Regions from separate parts of the Paenibacillus sp. J22FR5 genome, predicted to be linked through region 3. Evidence: riboswitches for the same ligand, from Rfam matches in the RefSeq annotation. Region 3 holds a riboswitch; each other region holds the start of a gene.

Region 1 (7,845 bases), on a different contig from region 3:
CCAGAAAACCATAATGAATGAGGGAAATTAGCGATATCGCTTGTTCAAAACCAATTAGAGGGCACGCCACAGTTGAAATATCTACTGCAGGGAGCCCTCTTTGTCTATTTCATAGCCATTATTCTACTTATAAAAAGACGACTTAAATGGCGTCAGCGCTGCAATGACCGCATCCCGAAAAACGTCACTCCGTGTAATTCGCCCATCGGTAAATAAACCATATGCGCCTTCTTTGTGATTACTCCCGACAGTGCTGCTCAGATCATCAATAATATGACGCAGCTCGGTTCCGCCTTGCTTTAATTTCTCTCCAATGTCATTCGGTATCGGGAAATAAAGTCCTTTGCCGACATAAATCTGCGTACCATTCCAAGCGGCACAAACGGAGAAGAGATACCACTGATTCGTGTGCACATGATCATAGGTAAGTCCGCCTTCAAGACCAAGTCCAATGTCTGCATCTGGCACTTCTTCAAGTACATGTTTCGCGCGATTGATTGCACCGATTATGGTTTCATCTTCCGTTAAAGGCTGATCGGACACACCAGAAGGGACGGAGTGACAGATCGGTTCTACCCCAGCAGCGCGGACAACTGCAGCTCGTTTCGCTTGATTGTGCGTGCCTAATGCAATTCTTAATTCTTTTTCCAACTTGTCTAACCACTCCTTGCAAACGTAATGCGAATTACTTGATGAACTAGCATTAGTATACCATGTTTTCATTGATTTCTAGAATGGAACCTAACGACCAGTAACGATTTCAAATAAATGTTAGTTTACATAAAACATTTCCAGTGTCAGTTGCGTCAAACATGTAGATGGAAATTACGTCGTACACTTGGAAAATGTTGAACTGGAGTGATGGACATGATCGTTGGAAAAAAATACATAATGACACTCGCGTGCGCTGCTAGTTTAATATCGATTTTCGTCTTACCAGTAGAAGCCAAAGACGGTCCATTCCGAGATGTCAAAGCTTCTTTCTGGGGCGCCGGGGCTGTGCAATGGGCCTATGACAATAAGGTGGCGGAAGGATTTCCGGACGGGACATTTGGGCCTGACCGGCCTGTTGAGCAATTAGAGTTTATCGCGATGCTTGTTCGTGCTTTTCAGCCAGCAGATGTAGAACCACCTGGTATAGGTGGTGATTGGTCAACACCTTATGTCAATTATGGATTGAAGAACAATTGGACATTAATATCGCAGAAGACGATAGAAGGCTACCAAGAGCCTGTATATGTGAACAGAGGGACGGCGACGTTATTACTTGCCAATGCAGCAGGTAAAAGCTATGACAACATGTACCAATCGATTGAATATATGATGCAGTTAGGTGTGTCGAATGGAAAAACGGAGATGAATTATAACGGTTTCATGCCCGAAGATCGTTTAACAAGAGCAGAGGCTGTGACCATGATCCAACGTTTTCGGAATAAAATAGAAACACTTCGCCCAACTCCTGACATCAACGTTGCTAGGAGCAATGATTTTGATCCTAGGACTGCCAAAGTAGGGGATCTCGTGGCAGGATGGCAAATTACTTCCATCGATAGCAAAACAAACGAGAACGGGGAATTGTTTTATGCAATTGTCGAATTTGATACGAGAGAAATAACGATAAGTGGTACGTATGATAACGTGCCTGAAGGCAGTGAATTTTTTGACGGTATCATGTTTACGCTCGACACGGATTCCGAGACGAAGATACCAAGAATCAAATCTGGTGGAACCAGAACAGGAGACGCGATCATTTTTCGTTCCCCAGAGGCAGAGAATGTATTCTCACCACAAGGCTCGCGGGGCAGCGCGACCATAGCGATCTCTGGATTTTCCATCCATTATTGGCCGAAAGATGATTATCGCGATAGCACTAGGTTTGTGAAAGCTATTGAAGTGAGTCCGAATAACTAGGGGGATTAGAAATGAGATTGTTGAATCAAGGTTTCGTATTGCTTATTGGTGCAATTCTACTTAGCTCATGCTCAGATGAGAAGTTTAGCGTTGACCAAGCTACAAAACAAGGAGATGTCATCAATATTCATGGACAAATAAGTAATTTAGACCGGTTCACCCAGTTCATGAAGGACGTGGAAGGGCATGTAGATAGTCAGATTCGGATAGCACAACTGACCATTGAAGGGGATCCGATTTATTATGAGCTGGATTACAAAAAAGGTAAGATCTCTTATACCTATGATAATTCAGAGGATAAATTTGGTGCGAAAAATATTATAAAAACCGTTTGCACTGGTATAATTTCAGAGAAAGTGGAGCGTGGTGTTGCTTATAAACTGGATGGTTGTAAAGATACAAAGATTGGGCAATCTTTTACGTTTGTGGTACCGGGTAATGGGGGATAGGAGCTTCAACTTTCTCATTCCATTTGTGCTAATTCATAATCAAACCAGGTTCGTATTTCTCCAGTTGACTCGTTCTCGATCGTATTGTTGCGATGCTTGATGAAATTGTTTCTTTTCTTATCCAGATAGCGAAGAATTGAGGGCTTAAGTAGTCAATACCAAATTGACTTTTATTGTTTGCGCTTTCAAGAATGAGCTGGAAAATTTTGAGTCATGTTTTCACTGATTTCGCATGATACAATCTTTAAGATCCGTATTGGATCAAACAACTTAGAAGGCCGAAGCTTCGTGTGAAGCACGGGGGACCCAATCTCTGGGGTGAAGCCGCTTTTTCGCGGCCGGGTGATTACTCTTTGATCCGAATCCGACAGCTAACCTCGCAGGCCGCAAAAAGGAGAGGTTTATTTTGAAACGTTACAAAAAGCTTATGGTTACTGGTGCACTTGGTTTGAGCATCCTTATGGGGACGAATGCGGCATTTGCTGCGACGGGTACTTATACGGTAGCAGGTAATGATACCATGTGGTTGATCTCGAAGAAATATGGCGTCAGTCTATCTTCGCTTATCAAGGCAAACCCTCAAGTTGCTAATCCGAACGTGATTTGGTCGGGCATGAAACTTAACATTCCAAGCAGCACGAGCTCTAACTCGGTTACCCAAACACCGGTTACGACTGCGCCATCGCAATCAGCTTTTGCAAGCCAAGTAGTTAGCTTAGTTAACCAAGAACGAACAAAAGCTGGACTGAAACCTTTAACCAGCAACAGCGCACTTACAGCAATGGCTTTGGATAAAGCGAAGGATATGTACAATAACGGTTATTTCGATCATACATCGCCAACCTACGGTTCTCCATTTGATATGATGCGCTCATATGGAATTAGTTATTCCTACGCGGGTGAAAACATTGCTAAGGGTCAACAAACGCCTGAAGCCGTCATGACCGCGTGGATGAACAGTTCAGGTCACCGTCAAAATATTTTAAGTCCCAATTTCACGCAGATTGGCGTTGCCTATTATAACGGTGAGTGGGTTCAGGAGTTTATTAGTTATTAATTTTTTTGAAAATATCGTAATCTAGTACCAGCAACCTAGTGTTGCTGGCTTTTTGCGTTTAAATAAACAAAGCAGGGATTTTTTGTGATTTATTGAATTCATAATTAGGAACGTTATTTATTAAATTGTTAGTTTGGAAATGGCCCTAATCCTATTAGAATTATAACAACAACGTAATAAAATAGTTCAACCAAGAGGTGCACCCCATGATTAAGGTTTCCACAGAAATTGAAATTGAAGCAACGATTGAAATTTGTTTTGATTTTGCAAGGAATATTGATATACATACTCAGACTGTATGGCCTCACACAAAGGAAAGAGCGATTGCCGGAACAACTACAGGTATGATAAGTGGAGGGGAAACGGTTACTTTTGAGGCGAGGCACTTCTTCATTAGACAAAGACACTCTTCACTCATATCGAATTACGTTCGACCCTATCAGTTTGTTGATGAGATGATACAGGGTACTTTCAAAAGTATGAGACACGAACATGAATTCATTGATTTAGGAAATAAAACTTTAATGAAGGATACTTTATATTTTGAGGCTCCACTTGGTTGGATAGGATGGATCGTAGAAAGAGTTGTCTTGAGAAACTATATGCTGCGTTTTTTGAATTATCGAAATGCACAATTAAAGATAGTTGCTGAAAGACTTAAATAGAAGGAGGAGCCAATATGAATAAAGTTGATGCTCGTTTGATTCACCATGATGAATTAAGTGAACTCTTAAAATTGTACAAGCACTTACATGAACATGATCCTGATCTCATTTTTGATAATAAACTTGAAGACTTATGGCATGAGATCATGAACGACAAATATATGAAAATTATTGTTGTAGAGAAAAATGGCGTGATTGTATCTTCAGTCGTGTTGACGATTATTAAAAATTTGACTAGAAATGCAAGACTTTATGGACTTATAGAGAATGTGGTAACGCATGAACAATATAGAAAAAATGGATATGCCAGAATGGCTTTGGATAAAGCAATTGAAATTGCTATGGACCATACCTGTTATAAGGTCATGCTCATGACAGGGTCAAAGCGTGAAGAGATACATAGTTTTTATGAGAAGAGCGGATTTAGCAAAGGTTTGAAAACAGGATTTATACGCAAATTAGAATGATTCAAACATACGACTGGACGGTTCACTCAGGCAATACTACCCTTCAGGAGCTCGCGGAGATCGGTCAAATGGAGAAAGAAGCTGTTTTGAATGCAGAAGTATTCATCATCATGCTGCCAGCAGGAAAAGGAAGCCATGTCGAGCTGGGACTTGCTTTAGGGGCTAGGAAGACTATATGTTTATATTCTGCAAATGAAGATTTTAATGATATTGAAACAACGAGTACATTTTATCAGTTACCTGAGGTCCATAAAATAAATGGAACATTAGACGATTTGGTTTCTAGAATTGATCGCCTGTAGAATAGGCGCCCGCAGGCGCAAATGGGGTTGTGAATTCGAACGAGAAATTGCTTCGTGGAAAATGGTGAATCCAATTGCGCATAAGTGGCTGTCTCACAAGTAGATTCTTCTACTGGTGGACGGCCATTTAACATTGGTCAGGGTATGGGTCCCACAAAAAGTCGAAAGGGAACCTAGGTGCGCTATCTCGTTGAAATCGGCTATTTTTGGCGTTAAGCGGAACTATGATGCGCTATTTGCTCGATTTTCGTATTTTTTGGCGATTTTCGGTTAAATAGAGTACTGACGTTCCCTTTCGAGGCCAATATCGCACGTTTAGCCGCAAATAGCGTCCCCTGTTTCCCTTACAGTATTGGTTCGTTAAAAAGGAACATATGAGATTGAAGATTTTATGGTCTCATCAAGCTTGACGGGGTTAAGGGAAGCTATTCGGTATCACTTATCACAGAAGAGGCAAAGAAAATAAATATCCTCACCAAGACAGATGCCTGTAAGCAGTGGGGGATAAATTGGTCCATCGTTTGAATTGTTTGCTAAATTGAGACAAATCCTTGTAACCAAGCTGTTCCGCGATATGCTCGATCGAAAGCGTAGGGTCCATCAGCATGAGTTTAGCTTGGCGGAGTTTGATTGTACTTAAATAATGACGTGGCGAGACCCCGTAAGCTTTGTGAAAAACGCGATTACAGTGCGCAGGACTGTAGCCGAGTTGCTTCGCAATCCCTGTAATCCGGAAAGGATCCTGCCCTTTGTTCGTTGTTGAAGCTTGATGCTCAATAAGCGCTGCTAGCTGAGGGGCTAGGCCTGAATCTTCTGTGTGCCGATTAGAAGCCTCGGCTTCATCTAATAATACCTCGCTCAACGCGGTGAAAATGCGAAAAGAAGCATGCAACGATTGCAGCTTTAAACTCAGACCACTAGGGGCATTTTCGCTAGCCATTTGCGCAAGATCCATAAGAATAGGGCGGAGCAATCTCTCCATTTTGCTGCCAGAGGGGTGAAGCGTTAGGCCAATTTGATTTAATTGCTGACGAAACCAAGGATCGGTTACCTCCAAATGTACACACACGTACTCCATCATGCTCCCATCGACAGCGCCCAAGCTTGCATGCAACTCATTCGGAAGTATCCAAACCAAATCACCTTGCTTTTGTACAAAATGATTCTCTCTAACACGCATCCGCTGTGAGCCTTCTACGACGAGATTCAGCTCAAACATGGGATGATGATGTTCTGGAAAAGACCATTGCGCGTTAACTTTGCGAAGATGTGCAGCAAAAATCCGAAATGAAGCCTGCACATCGGGCAGCATGCCGCCATGAACGACATTTTCGAGACCAGCGGGTAATGATTCTTGTTGAAAGTCTTTCATATATGTGAGCTCCTTTGAAAAGGTAGTAAGCCGTTCGCTATGTTAACTATCTCATTGAAAAGGGGTGGAAATCAAATGTTTCTTTTGTCCAAATGAAAGATCGTATTGCCCATGGGTTCAGTATTTTGGTCATTGTATAATAAGGGCAAATGACTGAGAGGGGCATCCTGATATGAAGAACCAATTTTTCAATGCACACCATTCGCCAGTTGGCGCATTTGCAAGCTTTACACTAGGTTTTCCAGGCAAAAGCGGAGGCTTCGACCTAGAACAAGCGCGACCTCCAAAGCAAAATATATATATTGGACTAGAATCCATCCAAGGCGGCATTTATGATGCATTGCCTTTCTTCGAGCAGGTTAGTGAAGACGAGAGCCTTCGCTATGATATCGAAAATCCAGATCCGAAGCCGAATAAAAAGAAAGTATTGTTTCCTTTTGCACAGGACGAGATTCGTAGAGATTTCAAAGTCAGCACAGATACGTGGAAAGCTGGCGATTTGGAATTTAGTCTCATTTCTCCGGCACAGTCCGTTCCTGATCCAACAACAGCAAGTGAAGAGGAGCTTCGTTTAGCTCTCGTCCCAGCCGTTCTTGCTAAGATTACCGTTGATAATACCAAAGGCACTTCATCTAGAAGAGTATTCTTCGGGTATCAAGGTACAGATCCGTACAGTGCCATGCGCAGGTTGGATGATACGATGGAAGGCGCCGCGGGTGTTGGACAAGGTCGGATTACGGCAATAGTTTCTCAAGATCCAGAAGTGCGTTCAGGGTTGTATTTCAGTATCGAAGATATTTTGCAGATGAAAATTGCCCAAAACTTGACTTTCGGCCTCGGTACGGTTGGTGCCTTGTTCGCAGATACGCCTGCTGGTGAGAAGCGAACGTATCACTTCGCAATTTGTTTCCATCGTTCAGGCATCGTTACCGCGGGTCGTGATGCATCCTATACCTACGCACGTTTATTCCCAAATATTGAAGCGGTTGCTGGTTACGCATTGGGGAATTTCGATAAGCTTGCTGCGCTTGCTCAAAGCTCGGACGCAAACATCGAAACTTCTCGCGTGTCGGCGGATCAGAAGTTTATGCTTTCGCATGCCATTCGCAGCTACTATGGAAACACACAGCTTCTGGATATGGACGATGAGCCATTCTGGATCGTCAATGAGGGCGAATATCGCATGATGAACACGTTCGATTTGACGGTTGATCAATTATTTTATGAGCTGGCTTTGAATCCATGGACAGTTCGTAATGAGTTGGATATGTTCGTAAAGCGTTATAGTTATGAAGATAAAGTCTGCTTCCACGGTGACCCTACTGAATATCCTGGCGGAATCTCCTTTACACATGATATGGGGGTAGCGAATACCCTTTCTCGTCCAGGGTACTCTGCCTATGAGCTTTACGGTTTGGACGACTGCTTCTCGCACATGACGCATGAGCAGTTGGTGAATTGGACATTATGCGGAGCGACGTATGCGGCACATACAGACGATCAAGCGTGGCTGCAAGCGAATCTAAGGATTTTTGACAAATGTTTAACGAGCATGATCAATCGCGATCATCCGAATCCAGAGCTGCGCAATGGGGTTATGTCACTAGATAGTACGCGCACCA
Region 2 (7,845 bases), on a different contig from region 3:
GTCCAACGTCCGTCCTACGGCTGTTGCTGTCATCGAGATCGCAAACAATTGCTGGCTTACCGCATCATGCAGCTCGCGTGCCAACCGCTGGCGCTCTTCAATGACCGCAGATAGCTTCGCTTTCTCGGTAAGCTCAGCGTTACTATTTGACAGCCGTTGGAGAGAGGTCACTTGTTCTTCCCAGCGCTTCATAATCCGGCCAAGTTGCTCGCCCAAACGTCCGATCTCATCTTCCCCGTTCTCGAAGCCTTCTCGGGCAAACGTACCTTTTTCTAATAAAATCATCGTCTCCATCATAGGTTCAAGTCTGCGTGTAACTCTAGAGCTGTTCCAGTAACCGAACACTGCACCAATCACACCGAGTATCAGTAAGGCCATGAACGAGAACTTGACACCTTGCTGCCAGCTAGTAAAAGGCTCGATCAAATGTCTTGAATTCAAGAAGTACAGCATAGCTCCGAAAACAGCGAAGCTAAAGAGGATGGCTTCCCCCATGCTGCGCCATATCATATTCGTTAATCGTCGTTTGTAGCCGTCCAACTGGTGATGAACCTCCTCGAAATAAACGGCTACACCGTCCTCTTAGGACGGTCTCGTTTATCTATCTAAAAATATAGCCCGTGTAATATGTGAAACAAATACTTTCTTCTATTTCAAGAAAGTTACAATACTTTGACCTTGATATCTCCTACGATGAAAGAGAGAATGAGTTTCACCCGATGGTCGCCATGTTGATAATTCTCCGATTGCCAAACCACTTTGTTCATCACGCCTGACTCTCGTTGTTCAGCGATTTGAAGCTGACCGAGCATGACGGAAGCAGTAACGGAAACGCCGATATCATCGGGTACTTTTATATCAATATCACCTACAACGCCCTGTAGGATGACTGTTGTTTCCTTTTGTTCAAGAATAGCGAGCGAGAGATCAATGTACGTTTCTCCCACCAAGTACCATGTCGAGGTATTACGCATAATCCAAGGTTCACGGCCAAGGCGCACGCTATCGACGAGCTTTTGCTTTTGAATATACGTATCATCTTTATGAACCTGCTTCGATCGAATGAAAAATAAACCTAATGAAATCAACACAACGGCAATGACAATTGTGAGATGATCACCAAATAAAATGACGGCTCCAATCCCGATCAGCACATATCCCTTACGCTCTTTACGTGAACGAACGCGATGAATGCCCAGCAGAATAAGGATTACGGCCATAATGGGAAAAAAGCCTATGGTATGATCCAGAAGCAAAAAAACACCGGCTCCAATCAGCACAAGCGCTGTATTCCGGCTGCGGTTATTTTTCGTTTCCTCTCCCATCGATGCACCTCCTCTGGCTGCCATATCTCTTTCGTTCATACGATTCCTAGCATACCATAAGAATGGACGACCTCCAAGATGCAAATCCTTATGGCACAAGGCTTTGCTTCATGGAGGTCACGTTCAAAGGCTACTTCCTGCCGCGCGAGTCTCGCTCATCACGAGAACGCTGATCCTGCTGCCACTCGTGCTGCAGCTTGCTGCGCAGCGAGCGCAGCTCATGCTGAAGGTTGCCGCCGGCTTCCTTCAGCGTCTCCTTCGACAGGCGGCCCGCCACGCGGAGCCCCTGCAGCGCTTCCCGGCCAAGCTCGCGGCCGGTGACCTCCAGCTCGCGCCAGGTGTCGCGAGCCTCTTTCCCGTGCAGCCCGCCACGCGGCGGCTTCACATCCTCGGCTGCGTGCCCGGCACGCAGCACGCGCAGCTCCTCTGCGAGCGCCAGGCACAAGTCCTGGCTGCTCGCGTACTGCGCGCGGTAGTGTTCGCTCGCGGCTTCCTCGCGCAGCTTCTCTTGCAGCGCGAGCCGCGCTAGATCCTCTTCGCCGGCACGCATCGCCAGCTCGGCTTGTTCGCCGCGCAGCTTCGCCATCTCCTCAGCGCGGCCGATGTGCCCACGCAGCGTGATAGTCGCCTGCAGCGCCTCCTCATAGCGTGCTTCAAGCTCGGCAACGGTGCTGCCCTCATTGGCAGCGGGACTCGTTTTCCCGACGGCCTCCTGCCAGACGGATTCTGCCATTTTGCCAATACGGTCAAATATATTCGTAGGATCAACTTCCCGATGCTTATTCATGTCAATCGCCCCTCATCCCTTTATCATACTCCTATCGTAACGCAACGAAGCGATCGTCAAAACCGACTCCCGACTGTTTTTGAACCTAGACCTAAGTCTAGTATGTGAGGTGTCACCCATTATTTGGTCGTTGTTCAGGCTTACCTGCGATGATAAACTATTTGAAGCCGAGTCTAGTACATAAATAAGGTACTGGTACGGGGGACGAATTACTTGGGGTGAATATTTGCTTCAGCTTGGAGCAGACTAGGGAGAACCTTCTTCCCGAACCCGTCAACTAACCTCGAAGGCTCATGAAGGAGGATATACCAATTGAATAAGCTTACAAAAGGGTTAACTAGCCTTGCTGTTTCGCTGACAGTACTGGCAGGAGGCTTTCTTTCCCCATTTACGGCACATGCTGCTGAGATGGAAGTGAAAGTGCAAGTCAATGATGAATTGATCCATTTCCCTGATGCGCAGCCATTTCTGGATGGCAATCACGCAACACAAGTTCCACTTCGCTTCGTAACGGAGAAACTTGGATACACAGTGAACTGGCAGAAAGATGGAAATCAAATCAAAGTAACACTCGAAAACAACAAACATACGATTACTTTAGTTTCGGGTCAAAAAGAAGCAAGTATTGATAATGCACCCATCACCTTGGATACCGCTTCTCAATACCAAAATGGGCGGGTATACGTGCCGCTTCGCTTCCTTTCCTCAGCTGCAGAAGTTCCTGTTCAATGGGATGCAAGCAGTAATCTAGCTATCTTAAATAAAGATGGCAAGTATCATGCACCAGACTATCAAGTATTCGAATCCACAGCTTATTCGGCAGATCCTTCTGAAAATGGCGGCTATGGAGCCTTTGATTATTTGGGTAATCCACTCGCAATCGGCACCGTTGCTGTTGATCCATCCGTAATTCCACTTGGTTCGAAACTCTATATCGAAGGTTACTCCTTCGATGGGCTTCCTAAAGGCGGTATGTACGTGTATGCAACAGATACCGGCGGCGCCATTAAAGGAAATCGAATGGACATCTTTATTCCAGGTTCGAAGAGATCCTTACAAAGCTTTGGCATTCAGACAATTAAAGTGTACCAACTTTCCAATTAAAATGCAGAAAAAAGCTGCCTTGAGAATCCGCTCAAGCGCAGCTTTTTTCATGCCGTTTGGGTGAATGTTCCCATTGAATAAGGGCATTAGTCCAATCAACGCATATCCCCCCGTCATATGTTGTATAGTGTTTAACCCACATCAAATGAAAACCGGAGGGGATATTATGGCAGTTGCAGCTGGTTGTGGAACGCCAGGTTATGGAAGTTCTGCAGGCGTTATTCTTGTTCTTTATGTATTGTTGGTCATCATTCTTGCTACTTTCTACTAAGACCATTTCCCGCTAAACGATCTACTTTCAAATAGACCCGCTTGTTATAGCTTCTAGCGCTGAAGCTTAGCAGGCGGGCTTTATTATGTGTCACTTAAAATCGATTCCACTTGTTCGTTGGGTCAAAATCTGCTCAAGCATTCCCCCGATATGAGCGCCCGCTTCCATAGGTGGAGTTCCGCCTCGATGAATATTCGAAATAACCATGCGATCCGAGTCCGTTCTCCCCGTACTTGGCTTATAACACATATAAGCGCTTAACGATTCCGCTGTCACAAGGCCTGGCCTTTCGCCAATGAGCAGTACAAGACAGTCTGGCTTCAGCAAGTCCCCTATGGCATCCATACAGCCTACCCGTCCTCGATTTACATAAATCGTCGTTCCTGTCGTTAATCCTCGCAATCTTAAGGAATCCAGCAAAGCTGGGTAAAGATCACGCATATTCGCTTCAATACTCTTAGCGCTTAGCCCTTCGGATACCACGATTTGCACCTGCGGCGTATGCTGACATTTCACTAACAGTTCCTGCTTGCTCTCGGACTTCAGTACTCTCCCAAGCTGAGGGCGCTTCAGATACATATCCTTCGTTTCTGCACAGGAATCGACAATGAACCATCCCATTTCCGAGAGGAACGCTTGACTCACCTCGCTTTGTACCGCATCCACGGCACTGGCATGATCCCAAATAAATGTCAACAATTCACTCGTCAACGGTCGAGTCCCTGTTCGGGAAACACCAATGCGTGCCGGAGTTAAAGCTCTCATCGATGTAAGTTCATCCATCCTTCGCACCTCCTCGCCAGAATAGCCTAGGATCACCAGCGAGCGCACTTAGTGTTCCGTTAGACCATAAGCCCATGTCCTGCAGCCAATCTCGGAAAGCAGGTGATGGCGTACGCCCGAATAACTCTCGTAAAGTCGCAATATCATGATAGCCCAGTGATTGATAATTAAGCATGCAATCATCCGCCATGGGCACACCAATGAGGAAGTTTACATGGGCAGCAGCCAGCATGACCGCTAAGGAATCCATATCATTTTGATCAGCATTCATATGATTGGTATAGCACACATCCACTCCCATCGGGAGACCATGCATTTTGCCCATAAAATGGTCCTCAAGACCTGCGCGTATGACCTGCTTACTGTTGTATAAATACTCTGGACCGATGAAGCCCACCACCGTGTTAACTAGAAAAGGGTTATAGATCCTGGCTAAGCCGTAGCATCTCGCTTCCAACGTCACTTGGTCAATGCCATGGTGAGCTTCAGAAGACAGTTCTGAGCCCTGCCCCGTTTCAAAATACCACCGATGCGGCCCCGTCGCACTGCCCTCACTGTAGATTAAGGCATTCGCTTCATCGAGAAGCGCCTTATGAATGCCAAACGCACGATTGCCTTTTTCTGTTCCGGCCAAGCTCTGGAAAATAAGATCAGAGCTTGCTCCCTGCTTAATCGCCTCCATCTGTGTCGTCACATGAGCCAAGACACAATTTTGCGTTGGAATGCACCAGGTATCCATCACTTCCTTCGCGGCTTCCAGCAGCGCTTTGGTCGTGTGCGGGTGATCCGTCACTGGATTAATTCCAATAACCGCATCCCCAATACCATAACTAAGCGCTTCATACAGCGATGCTCGCATACCTTCCAATGAGTCAGTCGGATGATTCGGCTGCGCTCTGCTGCTCAGCGTACCCCTATGGCCAATCTCCGTGTTACATCGCGTTCGCACCTCAATGCGCGATGCCGCCTGAATGAGATCCAGATTCGTCATCATTTTGGCAACAGCGGCAATCATCTCGCTCGTAAGCCCCTTCGAAATACGGAGAAGCTCATCTCCTGTTGTGTCCGTCCGCAGAATATACTCGCGCAGTTCTGCCACGGACCACTGGCTAATAGATGCATATACTGCTTCATCGAGGCTCTCCTCGATGATTTTGGATACCTCATCATCTTCTGCTGGAAGTAGAGGATGATTTCGAATATCACACAGGAGAAGCTCAGCGAGAACAGCTTTGGCGGCGACCCTTTCCTTCCTATCCGAAGCGCCTACTCCTGCTAAATCATCCCCAGAACGCTCTTCATTCGACTTGCCGAACACTTCTTTTAAGCTCTTAAATGTGTAGACTTGGCCTCTCATTGACGTTTTCAATTTCATACGTTCACCTCGGAGGATTCGTTTGGAAATAGCAGCGTTTTTACGATCACGGGAATCGTACGATTGGCAATCAGCTCGCCAAGATCGATATAATCGCCAAAGCTCGGGTGAATGCCATCTATACATACGATACGCGGCTGTCCTTGGCATCCCAGCGAAAGCAGCTGGCCCAGCGCTTTGGCCATATCTTGATCGCAAAGGATAACCACAGTTTGTGAATATTTAAAATGGGAGGTTAACTGAGGGACTAGGTGACTCGCTAGATTCTGTAGCTGTTTATAGCTATAGGGATGTTCGGTTGTTAGAGCAATACCGAATGGCGACTGCTCGGATGATCCGTATAGTTGGATCGCTGCTTGGAACAGCACCTTCAGATCATCTGTTAGTATTGCCGTATCCTGATGTAGTTGGCACTTCAGGATTGGCACATTCCGAATGGGGAGCACATCTGCATCCACATGAATAGTTGAGCCACTGAGTTCTACACTCTGTAGACCCGCTCCCATGACCGTAGCACGCTGTGTTTGCCTGGCTCCCACCAGTACGAAGCCAAGTTCTGTCCAGGTATCTTTGATCGCTTGGGCAAGTAGTGGTCCGATATCGCCGTACTCTGTGATGTCCGCCATCTCCAGCCCAGTTGGGTATCGCATGAGCTCAGCAATACCTCCAGATAGCATCCACTCATCCGCTTGTGGAAGCTGTGAAGGGAAAGGCTCTAAGGACAGAAGCTCTGCCAGCTGAACGACTTCATTTGCGTCACCTGCTAAAAACGTACCTATCGCTAGAGCCATCCGTCTAGTTATTTCCTGAAGTTCATTGATGGGGGCTACCTGCCCTGGCTTAATTACAAGACCCTGATCAGTAAGCCAACTCCTAATGGCATCAGACACATATGTCACTGTCCCATCGGCTTGCAATCGAATGAGGCTTCCACCCATATGGAAGGTTGTTGTCGCGATAGGTATCCCATTCCGAAACCAAGCCACATTCGCTGTACCTCCGCCGATATCCATGTTGGCTACCGTGTTGTGAAGCATCAGTGAACGCTGGGCTGCGCCTGAACCTTTACCTGCCATGATGGCTTCCAAATCACTCCCCGCCGTTGCTACAACGAAAGTGCCAGCTTGCTCTGCAAGCCTATGGAGAAGGGCTTCGGCATTCGTTTTTGTCGCTGTCTCCCCCGTCATAATGACTGCTCCGCTGCCGATATCCGCAAACGTTACACCAGCACATTTGAGCTCAAATTCTAGAAGATTTGTTAACGCAACTGCATCTAGTGTGACAGGATCAAGTAAGGGCGTGCGGGAAATCGGACTCGCATACAAAAGCTTTCTTTCTATGATTTCATCTTGTGAAATCGTAAATGACGGACCTCGTTCTGTAATCGTAAGCCTACTAAGAACGAATTTCGTTGTACTGGTCCCGATATCGAGACCTATACTTGTGAGGAACGTTTCCTTCATACACATCCCGCTTTCCAGCCTCATATGGAAAAAGACGCTAGCAATGACCCTCCTGATTAGACGGTTTCTTGTTAGCGCCAAACTTGTGCCGATGTATATTTTTCATTCTTATCTACTGATAAAGTTATGAGTGCATTTGTTCACTAGTCACATGTCGAGTAAACCTTCACGCAGTCACCACGCTGAAATCCTTGCCCTCCTGCTGGAAGCCATATCAAGCAATCGGCATCTTTGATCGAGACCATGATACTTGACTTATCAATACCAGCTGGCCTGACCCATAAGGAGCTTGCTTCGACCCTTGTCGTCCCCCGTACATAACGCGGGTAGGCGGATGGTTTATCGTAAGAAACATCCAGAAATGCCGTAAACTCCTCAGGTGCACCATTCTGACTCCCCAGCATCGCTTTAATAAGCGGCTTGGCGAATAGCTCGAAGCCTACGAACGATGCCCCAGGATTACCGGATAGCGCCACTAGCAGCTTGCCTTTCCAAACCGCCGCACTCGTCGGTGTTCCTGGCCGCATGGCTACTTTGTTGAACAATAGCTTACCTTCGAATCGACCAAATAGATCGACAAGGACATCGTAATCGCCGACTGAAACACCACCAGAAGTCAGAATGAGATCGACATCAGAGAGAACCGCCTCTAGCGCACCCTTCACCTGTTCAACATCATCAGAGAGCGCCGGCATGATCATGGCTAATCCTCCGGCTGCTTCCACTTGTGCCGCCAA
Region 3 (7,845 bases):
TGCGAGACAACGGAATGTAGCGTGTTACGAGTACGATGCCGAGCGATGGGATTGCACCTGCGCCTGAGGCCTGAATCAGCCTAGTTAGGAGTAACGTCCCAAAGCTGTTCGTGAACAGCCCGATGAGGGAGGCGCCGCCGAGCGAAAGCAGAGCAACCACATAGAGCCTGCGAATCGGCACGAAGTCGGACAAGCGGCTGTACGTGATCGAAGAAATGGCGAAAATAATAGAGTACCCAGTGACAATCCACGATGCCGTCGATGGGCTGAGTTCGAATTGGACTGAAATTTTGGGCAAGGCCAGATTGAACATCATCGTGTTCATGATCACAAGTACAATGGTAAAACAGAGCAACCAGGAGACAGGGGTCTCTCTTAAACGGCTAGGCATCTCTGCTTCAACGTACGGTGTTCCTTGGGGTGAAGCAGTTGATGAGGTTGACATGGGGTACACCTTCCGATCTATAACTATAATATATTTCGTTACAGTTTAGCATGGCGAGTAGGGTATGTCAATGAATTGGCCTTTGTTAAAATAATTTGTAGATTGAATATTTATTCTTAAATATGTATTATTATACATAAAGAGCGAGGTGTAATACAATGTCACATGTGATAAGAAACGTAGAAATGAAAGATTTAGAGGCATTGACAGAGCTTATGGATGCCTATATTGTAGGCTTTTATAAGAAGCCTAGGCCAGAGACAGCCAATATTCACTGCCTGATTAGCAACTTACTTGAGAAACAAGGCGGTATTCAGTTTGTAGCCGAAAATGAGGGAGAACTCATCGGCTTTGCGACCCTGTATTTTGCGTGGAGTACGATGAAGGCTAATCCCATTACGATCATGAACGACCTTTTCCTGCTTGAGCCATTTCGGGGGACCGCAGTGGAAGAAGAGCTATTCCGCCAGTGTCAGAGCTATTCCAAGGAAAACGGTTATGCTTACATGTCTTGGATTACGGCGCCGGATAATCATCGGGCACAGCAGTTTTTTGATAAAATGGGTGGAACACGCGCGGATTGGGTGAACTACACCGCCCTCAATGAGATGTTCTGAATGAAATTTCCCTTCATCTAATGAATTGTTTGAGTAGTTAACCAACGATTGAAGAATGCAACTCTTCAATTTCCCCAAAATACCTCGAACCACTACGAGAATGGAAGATAATCAATGAATCAGTTGAATGTAAGCGAATTATTGGGGGATTCGGGTGGTGGAAAAGGGCTTTTTACGTTTTTTCTCTCCTTTACTATGTCCGTAGAAGAGAGTAGTATTCAACACGTACTAGAACAGTTGAATATTTCGCTTAATTTTCTGTTAAGAAAAGCGGGGGAACCACGAGTTTCATGGGGTGAATAATGGTGCTGATACCAAGTACCTTTTAGGGCAGATTTCTCGCGGCCCGAACCCGGCAGCTAACCTCGTAAGCGATCGTGAGAAAGGAGAACATGTGTCTACAAACACAAGGTCAATCCTTGTGTTTTTTTGCGTCAATTTTTAGGTGTAAGTTGAAATTGAGATTAGCCTTAATTGGAGGAACGACCACGAAATGACAAGTGATTCATTGAAAAAAATTGTGTTTGGTAAGCCGCTAAAGTCCAGTGAGCTTGAGTCGGAGAGAATGCAGGTTTGGAAAGCCCTTCCTATTCTATCTTCCGATGCGCTATCCTCGGTAGCCTATGGAACGGAGCAAATTCTGCTAGAGCTCGCAACCGTTGGGATTGCTGCATTTGCGTTCTCCCTGCCGATTGCGGTTTCGATCATCGCGTTGATTCTATTGCTCGTGTTGAGCTATAGACAGGTTATTGAAGCCTACCCAATGGGCGGCGGCGCTTATATGGTTACGAAAGAGAATCTGGGGATGGTTTGGGGACGACTTACAGGTGTCTCATTGCTGATCGATTATACCTTAACCGTGGCCGTTTCGATCTCTGCGGGTGTGCAGGCCATTACGTCGGCCTTTCCTTCTGCCGTACCTTATATTGTTCCACTTACTATTTTACTGGTTTGGATTATGGTCTGGCTTAATTTACGCGGTACTTCCGAATCTGGAACCGTATTCGCGATACCAACTTACTTTTTCATCCTTTGTATCCTTTTGTTAGTCGGTAAGGGCGTCTTCGATTTAATGACGGGCTCACTTAATACGCACGCTATAGAATTTGTACCTAGCTCAGCGACGAACTCATTAACATTATTCGTACTTCTCAAGGCGTTTTCATCCGGTTGTTCAGCTGTAACGGGTATCGAAGCCATTTCCGATGCCGTACCGCATTTCCGAACACCTTCTGTGAAAAATGCAAAACGTACGCTTCTCTCTTTAGGTGTCCTTTTGGCCATCGTGTTCGGTGGTGTAACATTGATCGCCTTAGGCTATGGGATTGCCCCAGATCCTAACGGGCATACATCGGTGCTATCGATGGTGACGGAGCAAGCTTTTGGCCGTGGAGCGATGTACTATGCCACTCAAATCGCGACGATGCTTATTCTGGTGCTTGCTGCCAATACAAGCTTTAATGGCTTCCCCATCTTGGCGTCGATCATGGCTCAAGACAAAAACTTCCCGCGTATGTTCTCTTACCGCGGGGACCGTCTTTCCTACCATTATGGCATCATTACATTAGGCGTATTGGCCAGTCTGCTTTTGATTGGTTTTAAAGGGAAGACCGATGCACTCATTCCACTTTATGCGATTGGCGTATTTCTATCTTTTACATTGGCTCAGAGCGGTTTGGTTCGCAAATGGTTGAAAGAACGTGTAGCCGGCTGGATCGGCAAATTGATCATTAACGGCCTAGGCGGCATTGTCTCCCTTGCAGTTCTAATTGTTTTCTGTATCACCAAATTTAGCGAAGGTGCTTGGATCGTCATTATTGTGACACCGATTCTACTCTGGTTAATAACGAAAATCAGTCACCATTACGATGACGTAGCCAAACAGCTTCGTATTGATATCACGCAAGACCGTGTATGTACCAAAGAACCCGTCATTATCGTACCTGTGGCCGGGATTCATCGGGCTGTAGAGCACACACTGAACTACGCGAAGTCACTTTCACCTAATGTTATCGCCTTCTATGTCTCCTTCTCCGATGAAGATGAGGAAGCGATGCAGGAGAAGTGGCAGATCTGGGATCCAGGCGTTCGACTGGTTGTATTCAAATCACGTTACAGAACGATCCTGAAGCCGCTTGTGGAATTCATTGAACGGATTGACACGCATGTATCTGAGAAGCAATCCATCATGGTCATTCTGCCTCAGTTCATGCCGAAAAAATGGTGGCACCGTCTGCTCCATAATCAGTCAGCGGCACGTATTCGCTCGAAGCTTCAAGCCGATAAGGATATCGTTGTTGCCACGGTACCGTATCATTTACATCAATAGACGTGTACAATAATAGGGAGAACATGTTGACGAGGTGACCCCATTATGGTGAAAAAGAAAGCAAAAATGACGCCAGCACCTGCTAGCGTGCAAGATAAACCAGCGCTACTTAAGGATCTGTTGCGTCCGGAAATTTTGGAAGGACTCAAAGCGCAGGCTGACGCGATGAAAGCGGAAGAGCAAGCGAAGAAGGACGCAGAGAGAGCCAGGGTAGAGGCTGCTCGTAAAGCGGAAGAGAAGCGTTTAGAGAATGATTTTGCCTATCAACTTGAGAAAAGCAAATTAGACTGGCGGAAACACAAATGAGGGGGCGCACGATGTGCCTCCTTTTCTTTTTGAGTGCGACGGTGGTGCTTGCAGGCTGTAAGGCGGAACAGAGTGGAGAGGTCGTAGAAACGGCGGTCGCATCTTCATTAGCAACTGCAACTGTTACACCAATAACCACGCCTGCACCATCTACGATTACACCTGTGAGTACATCGATAACAAAACCAGTTAGCACACCTGCAGAATCGCCAGCAACGACGACATCATCTCCTCCTTCATTAGATCGTCCAGTAAATGAAAAAGCAGATGTTAATGCCATGCCGGCCTTCGCTGCTCTGGAAAAATCACTGATCCAACGATATGCCTCCGTCGTACCAACGAAATGGGGAGAGCGTGTTCTTGGTGTGAAAACAAAGCTGCATACGAATGAGAAAGTGATCGCTCTCACCTTTGATGCCTGCGGCGGGGAAGAGGGCAGCGGCTACGATGAGAAGCTGATTCAGTATTTGATTCAGGAGCACATTCCAGCAACGTTATTTATAAACGGGAGATGGATAGCTGCAAATCCAGTAACTTTTGCTGCGCTGGCTGCGAATCCACTGTTCGAGATCGAAAACCATGGAACTGAGCACCGCCCTTTGTCCGTGACCGGCAAGCTGGCCTATGGTATTGCTGGCACCAAGAACGTCAAAGAAGCCATTCATGAAATGAATGACAATGCGGATCTGATCGAGAAGCTGACGGGAAAAAGACCAACATTTTTCCGCTCGGGTACTGCTTTTTATGATGATGTCGCCGTATCTGTTGCCCATGATCTTGGCTTCGAATTAGCGGGCTATTCGGTGCTAGGTGATGCAGGAGCGACCTATAACACGGAGCAGGTGTTCCATGCGCTAACGAAGGCACCGAGCGGTTCCATCGTCATCGCGCACATGAATCATCCCGAGAAGGATACCGCTGAGGGCGTCATCAAAGCGATTCCTCAATTGCGGCAGGCGGGCTTCCGTTTCGTACAATTAGCTTCTTACCAGGAAGAGTAGGGTGGGAGCTATTTTTTTTACCTTTTTTTCATCTCAAAAAACTCACAAGCTGCCCGGTCATAGTAGGTCAAATCGCTGACACGCGTTTGTACGACGACCGTCGTATCACTGAATCGCAGAACGACCGCATTGGAATCGACGATATGGTCATCTTTAAAGATACGAACAACGCCATGTCGATCGATGACCTCTTGAAAATCTGCATCTGTATGTAACCGTTGATTCCTCGCCATGCTAAATAGTCCCCTAACATCATTGAAATAGTTCTTCATATTGTACCATATTGTGCCCGAATGCCCGAATTTAGACGAACGCCTATGCCCAGCCGAGCATACAATGTAGCACCAATTGCTGCTTGGGCTGAGAGGGTGTGTGTGCAGGATGGATATTCAACTTTTACCGATTCATTGGGTTTATTTAGTGTTCATTGGCTTTATTCTGACGCTTCTTGTTAAACGCAGAGATACGACGATGATTTGTGTGGTGGGTATTTTTACGCTAGGGTTACTAGCAACGGAAACGTTGAGTGGCTCTGTATCGGGTGTGTTTAACAGCTTTATTTTTGCAACCAAAGAGTTGATGGGAACGATTATGATTATCTCGATTATCGTTGCCATGAGTCGCGTCTTAATTCGTACGGGGATCAATGAAACGATGGTTGCACCGCTGACGAAGTTTCTGAGAACGCCAGCATTAGCCTTCTGGGGTATCGGCATCATTATGATGGTGACGTCCTGGTTTTTTTGGCCTTCACCAGCAGTTGCGTTGATTGGTGCCGTGCTTTTACCAGTGGCTGTACGCGTTGGCTTGCCGGCACTCGGTGCCGCTATGGCAATGAACCTTTTCGGACATGGGATTGCTCTCTCTGGTGATTACATTATCCAAGGGGCACCCAAATTGACAGCGGATGCAGCCGGATTGCCAGTGTCCTCCGTTATGGAAGCAAGCATTCCGCTCGTTATTGTGATGGGGTTAGTTACGACAATTACGGCGTTCTGGTTCATGCGGCGCGATATGAAAAATGGCACATGGCGCAGCGGGCTCATCGATACTCGTTTAGAAGAAAGCGGCGGTCTCGTTCCCATAGATGAGCAGGCTAAGGTGCTGATCGTACCGCGGCTGAAACAACTATTGGCTATCGCGATTCCTGTGCTTTTTGCCTTAGATGTCATTGCCATGTTCGTTCTGAATTTGCAAGGTGGCGATGCAACCGCTCTCGTAGGCGGTACAGCTGTATTTATCCTCATCGCGGTAACCTTGATTTCGCATCGGAACGAAGGCCTAGAGAAAATTACCTCTTATTTAATTGAGGGTTTTATTTTTGGGTTCAAAGTCTTCGGACCGGTCATCCCGATTGCCGCGTTCTTCTATTTAGGCGACTCCGCGTTAACGGATCTGTTCGGCAAAATATTGCCAGAGGGTTCACATGGCATCGTGAACGATCTAGGCGTCGCACTCGCAGGCGTCGTACCGCTTAATGGAGCGATTGGCGCGGTGACGCTAACCGTCGTCGGCGCCATTACCGGCCTCGACGGCTCCGGCTTCTCGGGCATATCCTTGGCGGGCTCCATTGCGCAGCTGTTCGCAACCGCCATCGGCTCTGGTGCAGCGGTGCTGACCGCGCTTGGGCAAGTTGCCGCCATCTGGGTCGGCGGCGGAACCTTGATCCCGTGGGCGCTCATTCCGGCAGCAGCCATCTGCGGTGTGAGTCCGTTCGAGCTCGCACGACGGAACCTCAAGCCAGTGCTCATCGGCTTAGCGGTGACGACGATTGTGGCGATGTTTTTGGTGTAGGTAGTGAGAGGGAAGGATCGTCACGGCTGGAGCAGGGGGCACCTCCATGGCGGAGGTGCTCTTTGTTGTGGGCGGGGACAACCTTACGGTGAACCCTGAGGGGGAGGAGTTACAGCTAAAACGAGAATATGGGTTATTAACCACTCCTATTTGGGTAGATAAGGCCAGAATCAGGGAAATAAGAGTGGTAAGCCACTCTTATTTGTGGAGATGAGCTCGAAAGCTAGCTATTTTGTCATCCATATGCCGTTAAGGCTGCCAATTCGGGGGTCTCGTGAAGGTTATCCGCTCATTAAGGCGCCAAGCCTCCTGTGCCGGTAGTCTCATGCCGTCAAGCTAGCTATTTTGCCATCAATCACCATCTTCAGCTACTCTGCCATCATTTCCCTCGTGTACAGCTCCTTTGCTGTCTCCTTCAACTCCAGCGAAACCGCGAAAATCAGCGATATCCCTTCACACGCGACGCATCCATCTCCAATTCCAAGCCAAATGACTAATAGGCACGCCTACGTGGAGTTGCCTACTGCCCATCATTCGCAGTAAGCTTGCATATAGATGATTTAGATGATGGATGACCAAAGGGAGTTGAGACAGATGGAAGCCAAATTTTGCATGAGCTGCGGAGCTGTCATGGAGATACGTGATGTGGATGGAACTCAAAGACGGGCTTGCACGGTGTGCAGCTTTGTTCATTGGGGGAACTACAGCATCGGTGTTGGTGCACTGGTGATGAAGGATGAGAAGATCCTCCTTGTGCGCAGAGCGCAAGAACCAGGGAAGGGACGATGGACGAACCCAGGCGGATATATTGAGCAGCATGAGCTGATTCAGGATACTATTGTGCGTGAAGTCTTGGAAGAATGCGGAGTCGAAGCGTCAGTTTCGCGATTGGTTGCTGTGCGTGACCTGCCAAGAAGCATACATAATGTGTATATCGCTTTCGAAATGTCTTACATCAGCGGTACCCCTCAGCCTGATGGCGTAGAGGTAGATGCAGCAGGCTTCTACAGCCTAGAAGAAATGGCTTCCATGCCAGTGGCCGATTTCACCAAATGGCTCATTGATGTAGCCCTCCATTCCAAAGGGGACGGTCTCGTAGAGGATCGTGAACCCGTCATTCCGATGGCAGGATACGGACTGTACCGCGTACCAAAGGTTAACACGGTATGATCGAAAGAAGCATCGAACTTCGCGGCCACCACTTACTCTGCTTATTAGGTTATAGAGGAATGGGGTATTCCCCAGCGTTTTGCGAAAATATGACGACAGTCTACGAACAGCTGCGCACAGAGCCTGAAACGATGATTCGCGTCGTGCTCGGACCTGATGATTTGTGCGCTGCCTTTCCGAAGG
Region 4 (7,845 bases), on a different contig from region 3:
GCGGTTGCCGCTGTGCCGGCATTTATTTTCCTCTACCCACCGCTGGCGGGGATGTACTACGGTCTTAGGCTCGATCTCGGGACCAAAGCTGACCCACACAACAAACTCTTGTTCAGCATTACCTTCATTATTTTAATTACACTGATCGGCATGTTCCCTTTGGCTCATCAGATTGCAGATCGGACACGCTATTATAGTGGCAAAATGTTCATTGAAGCGTCCCGTCTCATGGGCGGTTCGTTCTGGCATCGGACGCTTAAGCATATCTTCCCCTCGATGAGAAATGAAATGATGTTCATTTTCTTAAGCGAGTTCATGCAGGTGCTCTTCCTGCTCGGGCAGCTGGCCGTATTCAATATCGTCCTCGGCGGTACGGAAACGATTGGCGACGAGGAAGCCGGCTTCCAGATCACCATCAGCACATCCGGTGAATGGCTGTCTCTGATCGCCTATGGAGCACGTTACATTCGTCTGCATCCGTGGATTATTCTCAGTGCGGGTACAAGCTTTGCAGCGCTGTTCCTCTCCCTGCAATTTTTCTTGAATCAGCTCAAACGCCGCTATGGCGAGGAACGGCAGCTGATGTAACAGAGTCGAGCGTCCATCCGGAATAGGATGGGGCTCGGCTTTTTTTGTCGTTGTCTGAATGTGAACCAGCAAATCATGTAGTATTTTCCAGTTGTTTTCCTTTTCAAGTGATATTTCGAGAAATTAAATGTAGTTTTTCCATGGAGTTGACGGGAGAGGAGGGGGTAGTTAGGACAGGCAGATAGTTAGTTTTATCATAAAACTCATAATGAATGTTAATATGGTATATATTATGTGTTATAATATTGAAAAAAAGGAGGCGACCTAAACATGGAGGACAAACAGGACAAAACCAAACGGCTCTCTGTGTATTTGCCGGAGAAAGTGAAATCAGATCTGGAGCAAATGGCGGATGACACAGGCTTGTCGATGACACAGCTGATCGTCATGGCGACGCAGGGGCTGCTAGCAAATTACGCCGCGCAGGGCGGAGCGATTTTTGCCGATTTGTTGTCGGCTAGACACCGAATTCTCCACGAAGTGAAGGAGAAGCAGGTGCTACTGGACGAGGAAAAGAAGAGCATGCAAGCCTACTACGGTGCACGAGCAGAGGAATATGAGCGGATTTATCACCGCGAAGATGCGGAGTTTGGGCAAGAGCTGGCACTTCTGTCCGATATCATTAAGAAGCAGGTGGAGGGCCGCCGAGTGCTGGAAATCGCTTGTGGCACTGGCTATTGGACACAAATTGCTGCGGAAACCGCGTCGCAACTTGTTGGGGTAGACATACGCCCAGAAGTGCTGCGAATCGCGGAGTCGAAGCGATGGTCGAAGGGGAATGCTACCTTTATCGAAGGGGATGCGTATGAGCTATCCGAGATCCAAGGGGAGTTTGATTACGGGCTGGCGAATTTCTGGTTCTCGCACATTCCGCACAATCGGATCGACAACTTTTTACAAGGCTTCCATAAGCGATTGGGCAGCGGTGCGCAGGTTTTTATCGCGGATAACGTCTATGTTCCGGGAAGAGGCGGAGAGTTGATCAGCCATGCGGATAGCGAAGATACTTACAAAAGACGTGAACTAGCCGACGGCTCCAAGCACGAAATTCTCAAGAACTATTTTACCTACGAAGAGCTGAATGACATCTTTCGGCCGTTATCCCAGCATTTGCGCATCTTCGTGGGGGGGAGCTTCTGGTACGTGAGCTATACAGTAAAATAGCCGGATGTCCAAATCCACCTTAGTGCCCCGATGTAAATTTCAGCCCGAGCACACCGACCAAGATCAAAACCATAAACAAGATACGAACTAAACTAATCGGTTCATCAAGAAAAAGAGTGCCAATGATAATCGCGCCGACGGCGCCGATTCCTGTCCATGCCGCGTAGGCTGTTCCGATCGGCAACGTTTTCGTAGCCGAAGCTAAGAAATAAAAACTTACGATCATCCCAAAAATCGTGACGACAGTGGGGACAAGCCGTGTAAATCCGTTGGAAAATTTCAAGGAGATGGCCCACACCACCTCAAAAACACCTGCAATGACTAGGAATAACCATGCCATGGGTTCTCACTCCTTCATGCCTGCGATCTATGTCGTTAGTGCCACAAAAAACAAAGAAAAGCCCGAGAGTCTCGCATTACTGCGTTAGACTCCCGGGCTTTTCTCCCTCCGTGACCACAGCGTATTCGCTGTGTGTTTTCCCTCGGACCAGCCGGCGCATACACGCCTCGGAACCCTAGAAAACGACATGCCGTAATTATAGGATGGCTCACATCTGATGTCAAGTTACACATAATGGCTGTCTGTTCTTACTTCGTTTGGATGCATCCCTGCTGTTCGCTCTGCTCTCGATTATATCTCTGTAATCCGATCTTCATCCGATTGCTATGTAACAACTTCTCAATCCTCCAGCGCAATCCCATTCAGCGCCACATGCGCCCGGAACATATCCATGCCATCCGGCTGCTCCTGCTCGGGTACCCAAGTGCCTGGTTCCCAAATGTTCGACAGACAGATTGAGTGCTCGGCTGCAATGCACGAAGTATCCCTGTACCTCGACACCACCAGCGGCGATCGGTGACTTGCTATTCAGCTGCATCGTAGCCAGTAACTCCTCATCCTTCGTCAGCCAGGCGCGACCATTGATGTACGTTTAGTATACGCGGATATCCCCGTTCAAATGAATGAAGCCCCGCAAGCCGCTCTTACGAGCAGAGCTTGCAGGGCTTCATTCTGTGCCGAGAATATTACTTGGATTCAGCAGTTAGTTGATTGTAGATATCATCCCACAGAACACGTCGGGCTGATACATACCGCTTCGCATAATAGGATTCGCTCAACTTATTCTTAACAACACCTTGATTGGTAGCGGAGTGAACGAATTCACCATCACCGAGGTACATCCCTACATGCGAGATGCCGCTGCCATCTGTGTTGAAAAATACAAGATCGCCCTTACGAAGTTCACTTTTGTCAATCCAGTAGCCTTCTTTGTTTTGTGATTTGGAGCTGTGCGGAATGTCGATGCCGAACTCACCGAACAAGTAGGACGTGAAACCAGAGCAATCAAATCCATTGGTTGTGGTTCCTGCCCATTTGTAGGGAGTTCCTAGGAGCTCGTCTACCTTGTTGTCCATATCGGACGCAGCGAAAACGCTTCCTACACTCATACTCAAAAACAAAACAAGACTAAATACAAGAGCAACAATCTTCTTCAACTGCTTGTCTCCTTCCGGTGCCTACGAGGTTAGCTGGAGGGTTCGGTTGAAGGTTCCCTATGATCCCTGTCTTGCAAGATCAATTCACCCGGAGTGGTTCCCCCGTTTCCCCATAAACTGAGGAATTCGGCATGAAATATTTGGTTTTTTTGATGCTAGTCCCTGTAATTCGTCATAAATAATGAAATTCCTCTTTTCTGCATGAAAAATAGGCTAAGAATATGCTGAATTGTTCGGAAAATAGACAAAAAAAAGCCCCTTTCTCATGGAGAAGGGGGGAATGCCTGCCTATTCGCTGTTTTGCTGGATATTAATTGGATATTTTGGCTAAAAGAAGCTGATATTGAGAGGAAATGCCCCAAATTTGAAAGAAAATATGGAAGAGTGGGTACAACTGATAAATGATTAGCGCTACCAGACCTGCCCACAGGTAGGTGGCTGTGACGGTGACCCCTGCCAATAGTCCTGTGAAAAGTAAGAGGGTGATGGCAAGTCCGACAATCGGCATCGCATAGCGAAAGAAAGAGATAAGCGTCGACGTGATGCCTAGCTTGGCTGCGATGGCGAATTGTACATACATAAACAAGAGCTGCAAGAGAAAGCCGTAGACCAGTAAGCTAAGTATCCAAGGCATAAGTTCGAGGAGAACCTGTTCATAAGAGGAGTTGTGCCCTAGAATGTATTTGGCCTTTGGGAAAATCCAGATCAGTGGAAGCAGGGTAAACGCGATCCGGATGATATAAACAAGTAGGAAGGGAAGCATAAGCTGCTTCATCCCGCGAAAAAAGCGATAACCAGCGTTCTGGTGCGAGTGCGTAAGTGAGTAGAAGACGCCGCCATTCAAGAGAGGGGTTAGCAGCATACGAGCACAGAGGAGTGCAGCGAACCACCAGAGATATGAATAGCTGAGATCTGTTTTGATTAATTGAAACTGGCCTTCAGCTAGGAAGACCTGCAAAGCTTGCTTGGGTTGATCAGCGCCAGGGAAACGATGCATGAGGGGGACGAGTATTCCCTGCACAAGCTTATACAGGAGAATACCCCAGCCCATCTGATACAGGAATAAAATAATCGTGGCAAAAGGTTGCGCCATAGCTGCCCTGAAACCGGATTTGATATAGGTGGCCAACGAGGTCCCTCCTTAAAGTTTTCTTTAGAAAACTGGCTTCGTAAGCATACGCTCAGAGTTTGTCATAAGACGTAAGCCAAGTCCTTACCAGGCGACTGAGCCGAATATAGCTTGCAGGAGCTGAATCATGCCGAGATTCCACCGAATTTGCCATTTTGTGTTTAATTGCGTTTGATAAAAGTTGTTGATGTGCTTATTTTCGAGGATGAGCGTGTATTTCGGATCGATTCGCACCCAATCAACTGGAGACGCATTCGTTAATTTGAACTCGATGCTGCCTTCCTTGCCATCCCACGTTTTATCCAGCGTTGTGCCGTCTGCAAAGTGGAACAGAATTGGCACTTCGGGTGAGTTGCCGCCATGCTTAACGATGCGCACAGTGCTTTCGTAAGTCTGAGCACCCTTACTGCCTTGAGGCTTGACCTGTATACTCTCAACAGAATAATCCATCATCATATTGCCATACACATACTGATTAAAGAAATCATCCCACTTCGTTTTGCTGACATCCTCCACAACCTGTTGGAAATCCTTCGTAGACGGATGCTTGAATTGCCACCGCCCGAAATACGTCTTCATGATACGGTCCATCACCTTGGTACCTACTTGTTGCTCAATGGCTTTCAACACAAGCTTGCCACGCGTGTACACATTTTCTGCATATTGATCATGTCCTGTGTAGTCCCATGCATCTTTCTGAAGTCCATTTGGTGATGTGATATAACTAGATTCAACAGGTAAATTTGGTGCGTCACCGTATTCGGCTTCCATGACTTTATCCTCCGCATAGGAGGTGAAGCCTTCATCGAGCCATGCTTCCTCGAATTCATTGCTGGCAACGAGTCCGTAGAAGAATTGGTGGCCAATTTCATGGACGACTACTCGTTCTAGTTCTAGGTCCGGATCTTTGTCGCTTGCTCCCCAAGCGGTGACTAAGGTCGGATATTCCATGCCGCCGGCCCCATTCCCGCCAGGTGGTGGTACTACGATAGAAAGTGTAGAGTACGGATACGTTCCGTACCATTGGCTGTAGCGCGATAGCGCTTTTTTGGCGGCATACATGTAGCGATCTTTCAAATCCTGATGATTGGGATCGAGGTACAGTTTGATTTTGACCCCAGGAATTTGTGGTGTAGAGAAGGGCTCTTCCACATAAACGAAATGAGGTGACGCCGACCAAGCGAAATCATGGACATCCTCGGCATAAAATTGGTACGTCTTCGTACCATTTTCCGTCACAGCAGGCTTCACAGGAAAGCCTGTGGCCGCCACAATATAATTTGCAGGCACTTGAATTTTTACATCATACATCCCGAAATCAGCATAGAACTCGGAGTTTCCATGATATTGATGAAGATCCCAACCAGGCTCAGTCCGCCCTCTTGTGCCCTTGCGTTCATAAGCGGCTACCTTTGGAAACCATTGCCCTGCCATAACGAAGTCATCCACATACCCCATTCTGGCAAAAGCTGCAGGCAGCTTAACAAGAAATTCGGTACTAATGGTCACGCGTTCTCCAGATCCCACGGGCTTAGGCAGTGGAATTTTGAGCAACGTATGGTCGTCCTTGTTTCCGTCATCCGGCTGCACGAACGACATCCGTTTAGTGAGATCGTCGCCACTATCCGATTTCACGGATAACAGCTCCATACTGCCGCTGCTATCAGCTTTCGCTTCATCCTCTCGCAGCTTCCCGCCGGATTCGCGCATAAACGTCGTTTTCTTTGAAGCGAAGGCGTTCGGATACAGGTGAAGATAAATTTCTTGCACAGGAACAGATCCTGGATTTTCCCACGTGAGCGTTTGTTGCCCTAGGAGCTGCTGCGTTTCTGGTGTGTAGGCAACGTTCATGTGATATTCGGCAATGCGATAGCTAAGTGGTGTTGAGGTTTCTAACGGCGGTTTGCCGTTATCTGCAGGCTGCATGTCCGGTGTTTGAGCAGAAGGTACCTCTTTAGAAACGACAGGAATAGTCCCCCTTGGTGCGGAGGGGAGCAAGGTGTTCGTAAGTAACACTGCGCCGGCAGCAAGGAGCATGACAGCAAACCATTGTACCTTGCGGCTATTGAATAGAGCATTCATATCCATGAGATTCACCCCGCCTAAACAAGCATCTACAGCATGTATATGTAGACAACCTAGGGAATATTTCTGCAAGGGGAAAGAAATGTGAGAAAACCTCTATCGAAGCAATTCAAGGATGAGCGACCGCTACCCTACTCCACAAAGTGACGCTAACCTTCGAAGTAAAGTCCAATTACTTTGCGGGGACCCCGGAAGGGTAAGTGTTATCGCCAAGTAGAAAGACGTTTTCGGGAACCGAAAACTTATACTTTCTAATGTGGAGAGAAATAGGCATGGAAGCCTGCCGCCCCTTGTTCTACTGGAAGACTTTCGCTACAATGAAAGCAAGTCGTCATTTTAACCTAATGTAGAGTGGAAGGTGCCCTTATGGAAGCGGATAAGAAGAAGCTGGCCTTAAATATAGTAAGCTCGAAAGTGAATCACAAAGGCTTCGGTGCAGGAGCTATTGATCTTAGTAACGTCTCGGGGATCATTATTGACGGGGATGAAGCGTATCTGGATGAAGGAACACTGCATGCCAAGAGTAAGATCGAGAAAGGGATCAAATTCTCCACGAACAAAGAGGATGTCCCGAATGGCCGTAAAGCGTGGATTGTGTGGGTGGCGGTTGATCGAACAGAAGAGGGCGCCTACTATGCAGGGATGTCTGCATGCGAAATGTTAATCGATACCGAAGCACGCCGTGGATGGAAGATTCTTGCTGAGCACGTGAACAAAATGGATGGTGCGATGAAGCGCAAATTTATCCTAGATGGGTTGTCTGACAGTGAACGAGCAGCCCTTCGAAACTGTTTGATTGCGCACAACGAAGACTGGTGGAATCGCTCAGATCAAAGCCTCAAGGACGCACTCTCCTAAGCTTTCTTGTGCAAATATGGAGAATATGAACATTATGTGTCATCCATTGTTACATAATGTCGAAGCGGGTATACTAGACCCTAGTGTATGTTACCTCATATACTAGGACAGCAAAAAGGCAGGACTAAGACGCGCTTAGTACTGCCTTTTTGTGTTTTCTTGTAACGGTAAATTAGTCGTTCCACCAGCGTTTAAGGTCGTTCCACCAGGAGCCGTTATCTCCTTTGGAGCCGGCTTTTTGACCGTTGCTCGCATCTGGATTAGCTGGCTTGCCTGTACAATACGTGGTAGGCTCCGTGCCAGAGAGGAAAGCCTCCATCTTGGCGTTCGGGCAGTCCTCATTGGACAATTTGCCGCTCACAGGATCAATGTAAACGGTCGATACCCCCTCTGGGATCGGGAACAACTTCGGCGGAATCGCATCCAAGGTCTGTTCCGTGAAATCCGCGAAGATCGGGGAGGCCAAATGCGACTCGACCGTTGTAATATCGCGGCTCTTGTCATAGCCAACCCAGACTGCGGTG

Evidence for each region. A riboswitch is a leader RNA that binds a small molecule or an ion and turns the genes downstream of it on or off. The one in region 3 is predicted to bind cyclic di-AMP.
Region 1: another riboswitch for cyclic di-AMP. It lies ahead of safA (SafA/ExsA family spore coat assembly protein); the one in region 3 lies ahead of AC58P7_RS15915 (APC family permease).
Region 2: another riboswitch for cyclic di-AMP. It lies ahead of AC58P7_RS12945 (stalk domain-containing protein); the one in region 3 lies ahead of AC58P7_RS15915 (APC family permease).
Region 4: another riboswitch for cyclic di-AMP. It lies ahead of AC58P7_RS17390 (C40 family peptidase); the one in region 3 lies ahead of AC58P7_RS15915 (APC family permease).

The regions. Positions count from the first base shown of each region.
Region 1 is NZ_JCAUAN010000015.1:1,856-9,700, forward strand. It holds gene AC58P7_RS18865 (class I SAM-dependent methyltransferase) at 1-14, shown strand, start outside; gene AC58P7_RS18870 (inosine/xanthosine triphosphatase) at 124-651, opposite strand; gene AC58P7_RS18875 (S-layer homology domain-containing protein) at 868-1,911, shown strand; gene AC58P7_RS18880 (DUF4362 domain-containing protein) at 1,923-2,360, shown strand; cyclic di-AMP (ydaO/yuaA leader) riboswitch at 2,627-2,761, shown strand; gene safA (SafA/ExsA family spore coat assembly protein) at 2,767-3,417, shown strand; gene AC58P7_RS18890 (SRPBCC family protein) at 3,624-4,082, shown strand; gene AC58P7_RS18895 (GNAT family N-acetyltransferase) at 4,097-4,549, shown strand; gene AC58P7_RS18900 (hypothetical protein) at 4,618-4,851, shown strand; gene AC58P7_RS18905 (helix-turn-helix transcriptional regulator) at 5,324-6,223, opposite strand; gene AC58P7_RS18910 (glycoside hydrolase family 52 protein) at 6,396-7,845, shown strand, end outside.
Region 2 is NZ_JCAUAN010000007.1:195,160-203,004, forward strand. It holds gene AC58P7_RS12930 (sensor histidine kinase) at 1-540, opposite strand, end outside; gene liaF (cell wall-active antibiotics response protein LiaF) at 663-1,325, opposite strand; gene AC58P7_RS12940 (PspA/IM30 family protein) at 1,456-2,112, opposite strand; cyclic di-AMP (ydaO/yuaA leader) riboswitch at 2,268-2,419, shown strand; gene AC58P7_RS12945 (stalk domain-containing protein) at 2,425-3,216, shown strand; gene AC58P7_RS12950 (YjcZ family sporulation protein) at 3,383-3,487, shown strand; gene eutC (ethanolamine ammonia-lyase subunit EutC) at 3,578-4,270, opposite strand; gene AC58P7_RS12960 (ethanolamine ammonia-lyase subunit EutB) at 4,263-5,645, opposite strand; gene AC58P7_RS12965 (ethanolamine ammonia-lyase reactivating factor EutA) at 5,642-7,132, opposite strand; gene AC58P7_RS12970 (molybdopterin molybdotransferase MoeA) at 7,252-7,845, opposite strand, start outside.
Region 3 is NZ_JCAUAN010000010.1:186,130-193,974, forward strand. It holds gene AC58P7_RS15905 (MFS transporter) at 1-445, opposite strand, end outside; gene AC58P7_RS15910 (GNAT family N-acetyltransferase) at 604-1,062, shown strand; cyclic di-AMP (ydaO/yuaA leader) riboswitch at 1,300-1,451, shown strand; gene AC58P7_RS15915 (APC family permease) at 1,556-3,391, shown strand; gene AC58P7_RS15920 (YqkE family protein) at 3,437-3,697, shown strand; gene AC58P7_RS15925 (polysaccharide deacetylase family protein) at 3,727-4,698, shown strand; gene AC58P7_RS15930 (hypothetical protein) at 4,716-4,931, opposite strand; gene AC58P7_RS15935 (hypothetical protein) at 5,080-6,492, shown strand; gene AC58P7_RS15940 (NUDIX domain-containing protein) at 7,087-7,662, shown strand; gene AC58P7_RS15945 (DUF1284 domain-containing protein) at 7,722-7,845, shown strand, end outside.
Region 4 is NZ_JCAUAN010000012.1:133,837-141,681, forward strand. It holds gene AC58P7_RS17370 (ABC transporter permease subunit) at 1-588, shown strand, start outside; gene AC58P7_RS17375 (methyltransferase domain-containing protein) at 859-1,752, shown strand; gene sugE (quaternary ammonium compound efflux SMR transporter SugE) at 1,772-2,092, opposite strand; guanidine-I (ykkC/yxkD leader) riboswitch at 2,180-2,282, opposite strand; gene AC58P7_RS17385 (hypothetical protein) at 2,432-2,593, opposite strand; gene AC58P7_RS17390 (C40 family peptidase) at 2,779-3,249, opposite strand; cyclic di-AMP (ydaO/yuaA leader) riboswitch at 3,253-3,391, opposite strand; gene AC58P7_RS17395 (hypothetical protein) at 3,560-4,378, opposite strand; gene AC58P7_RS17400 (M1 family metallopeptidase) at 4,463-6,460, opposite strand; gene AC58P7_RS17405 (YwhD family protein) at 6,830-7,321, shown strand; gene AC58P7_RS17410 (transglycosylase domain-containing protein) at 7,494-7,845, opposite strand, start outside.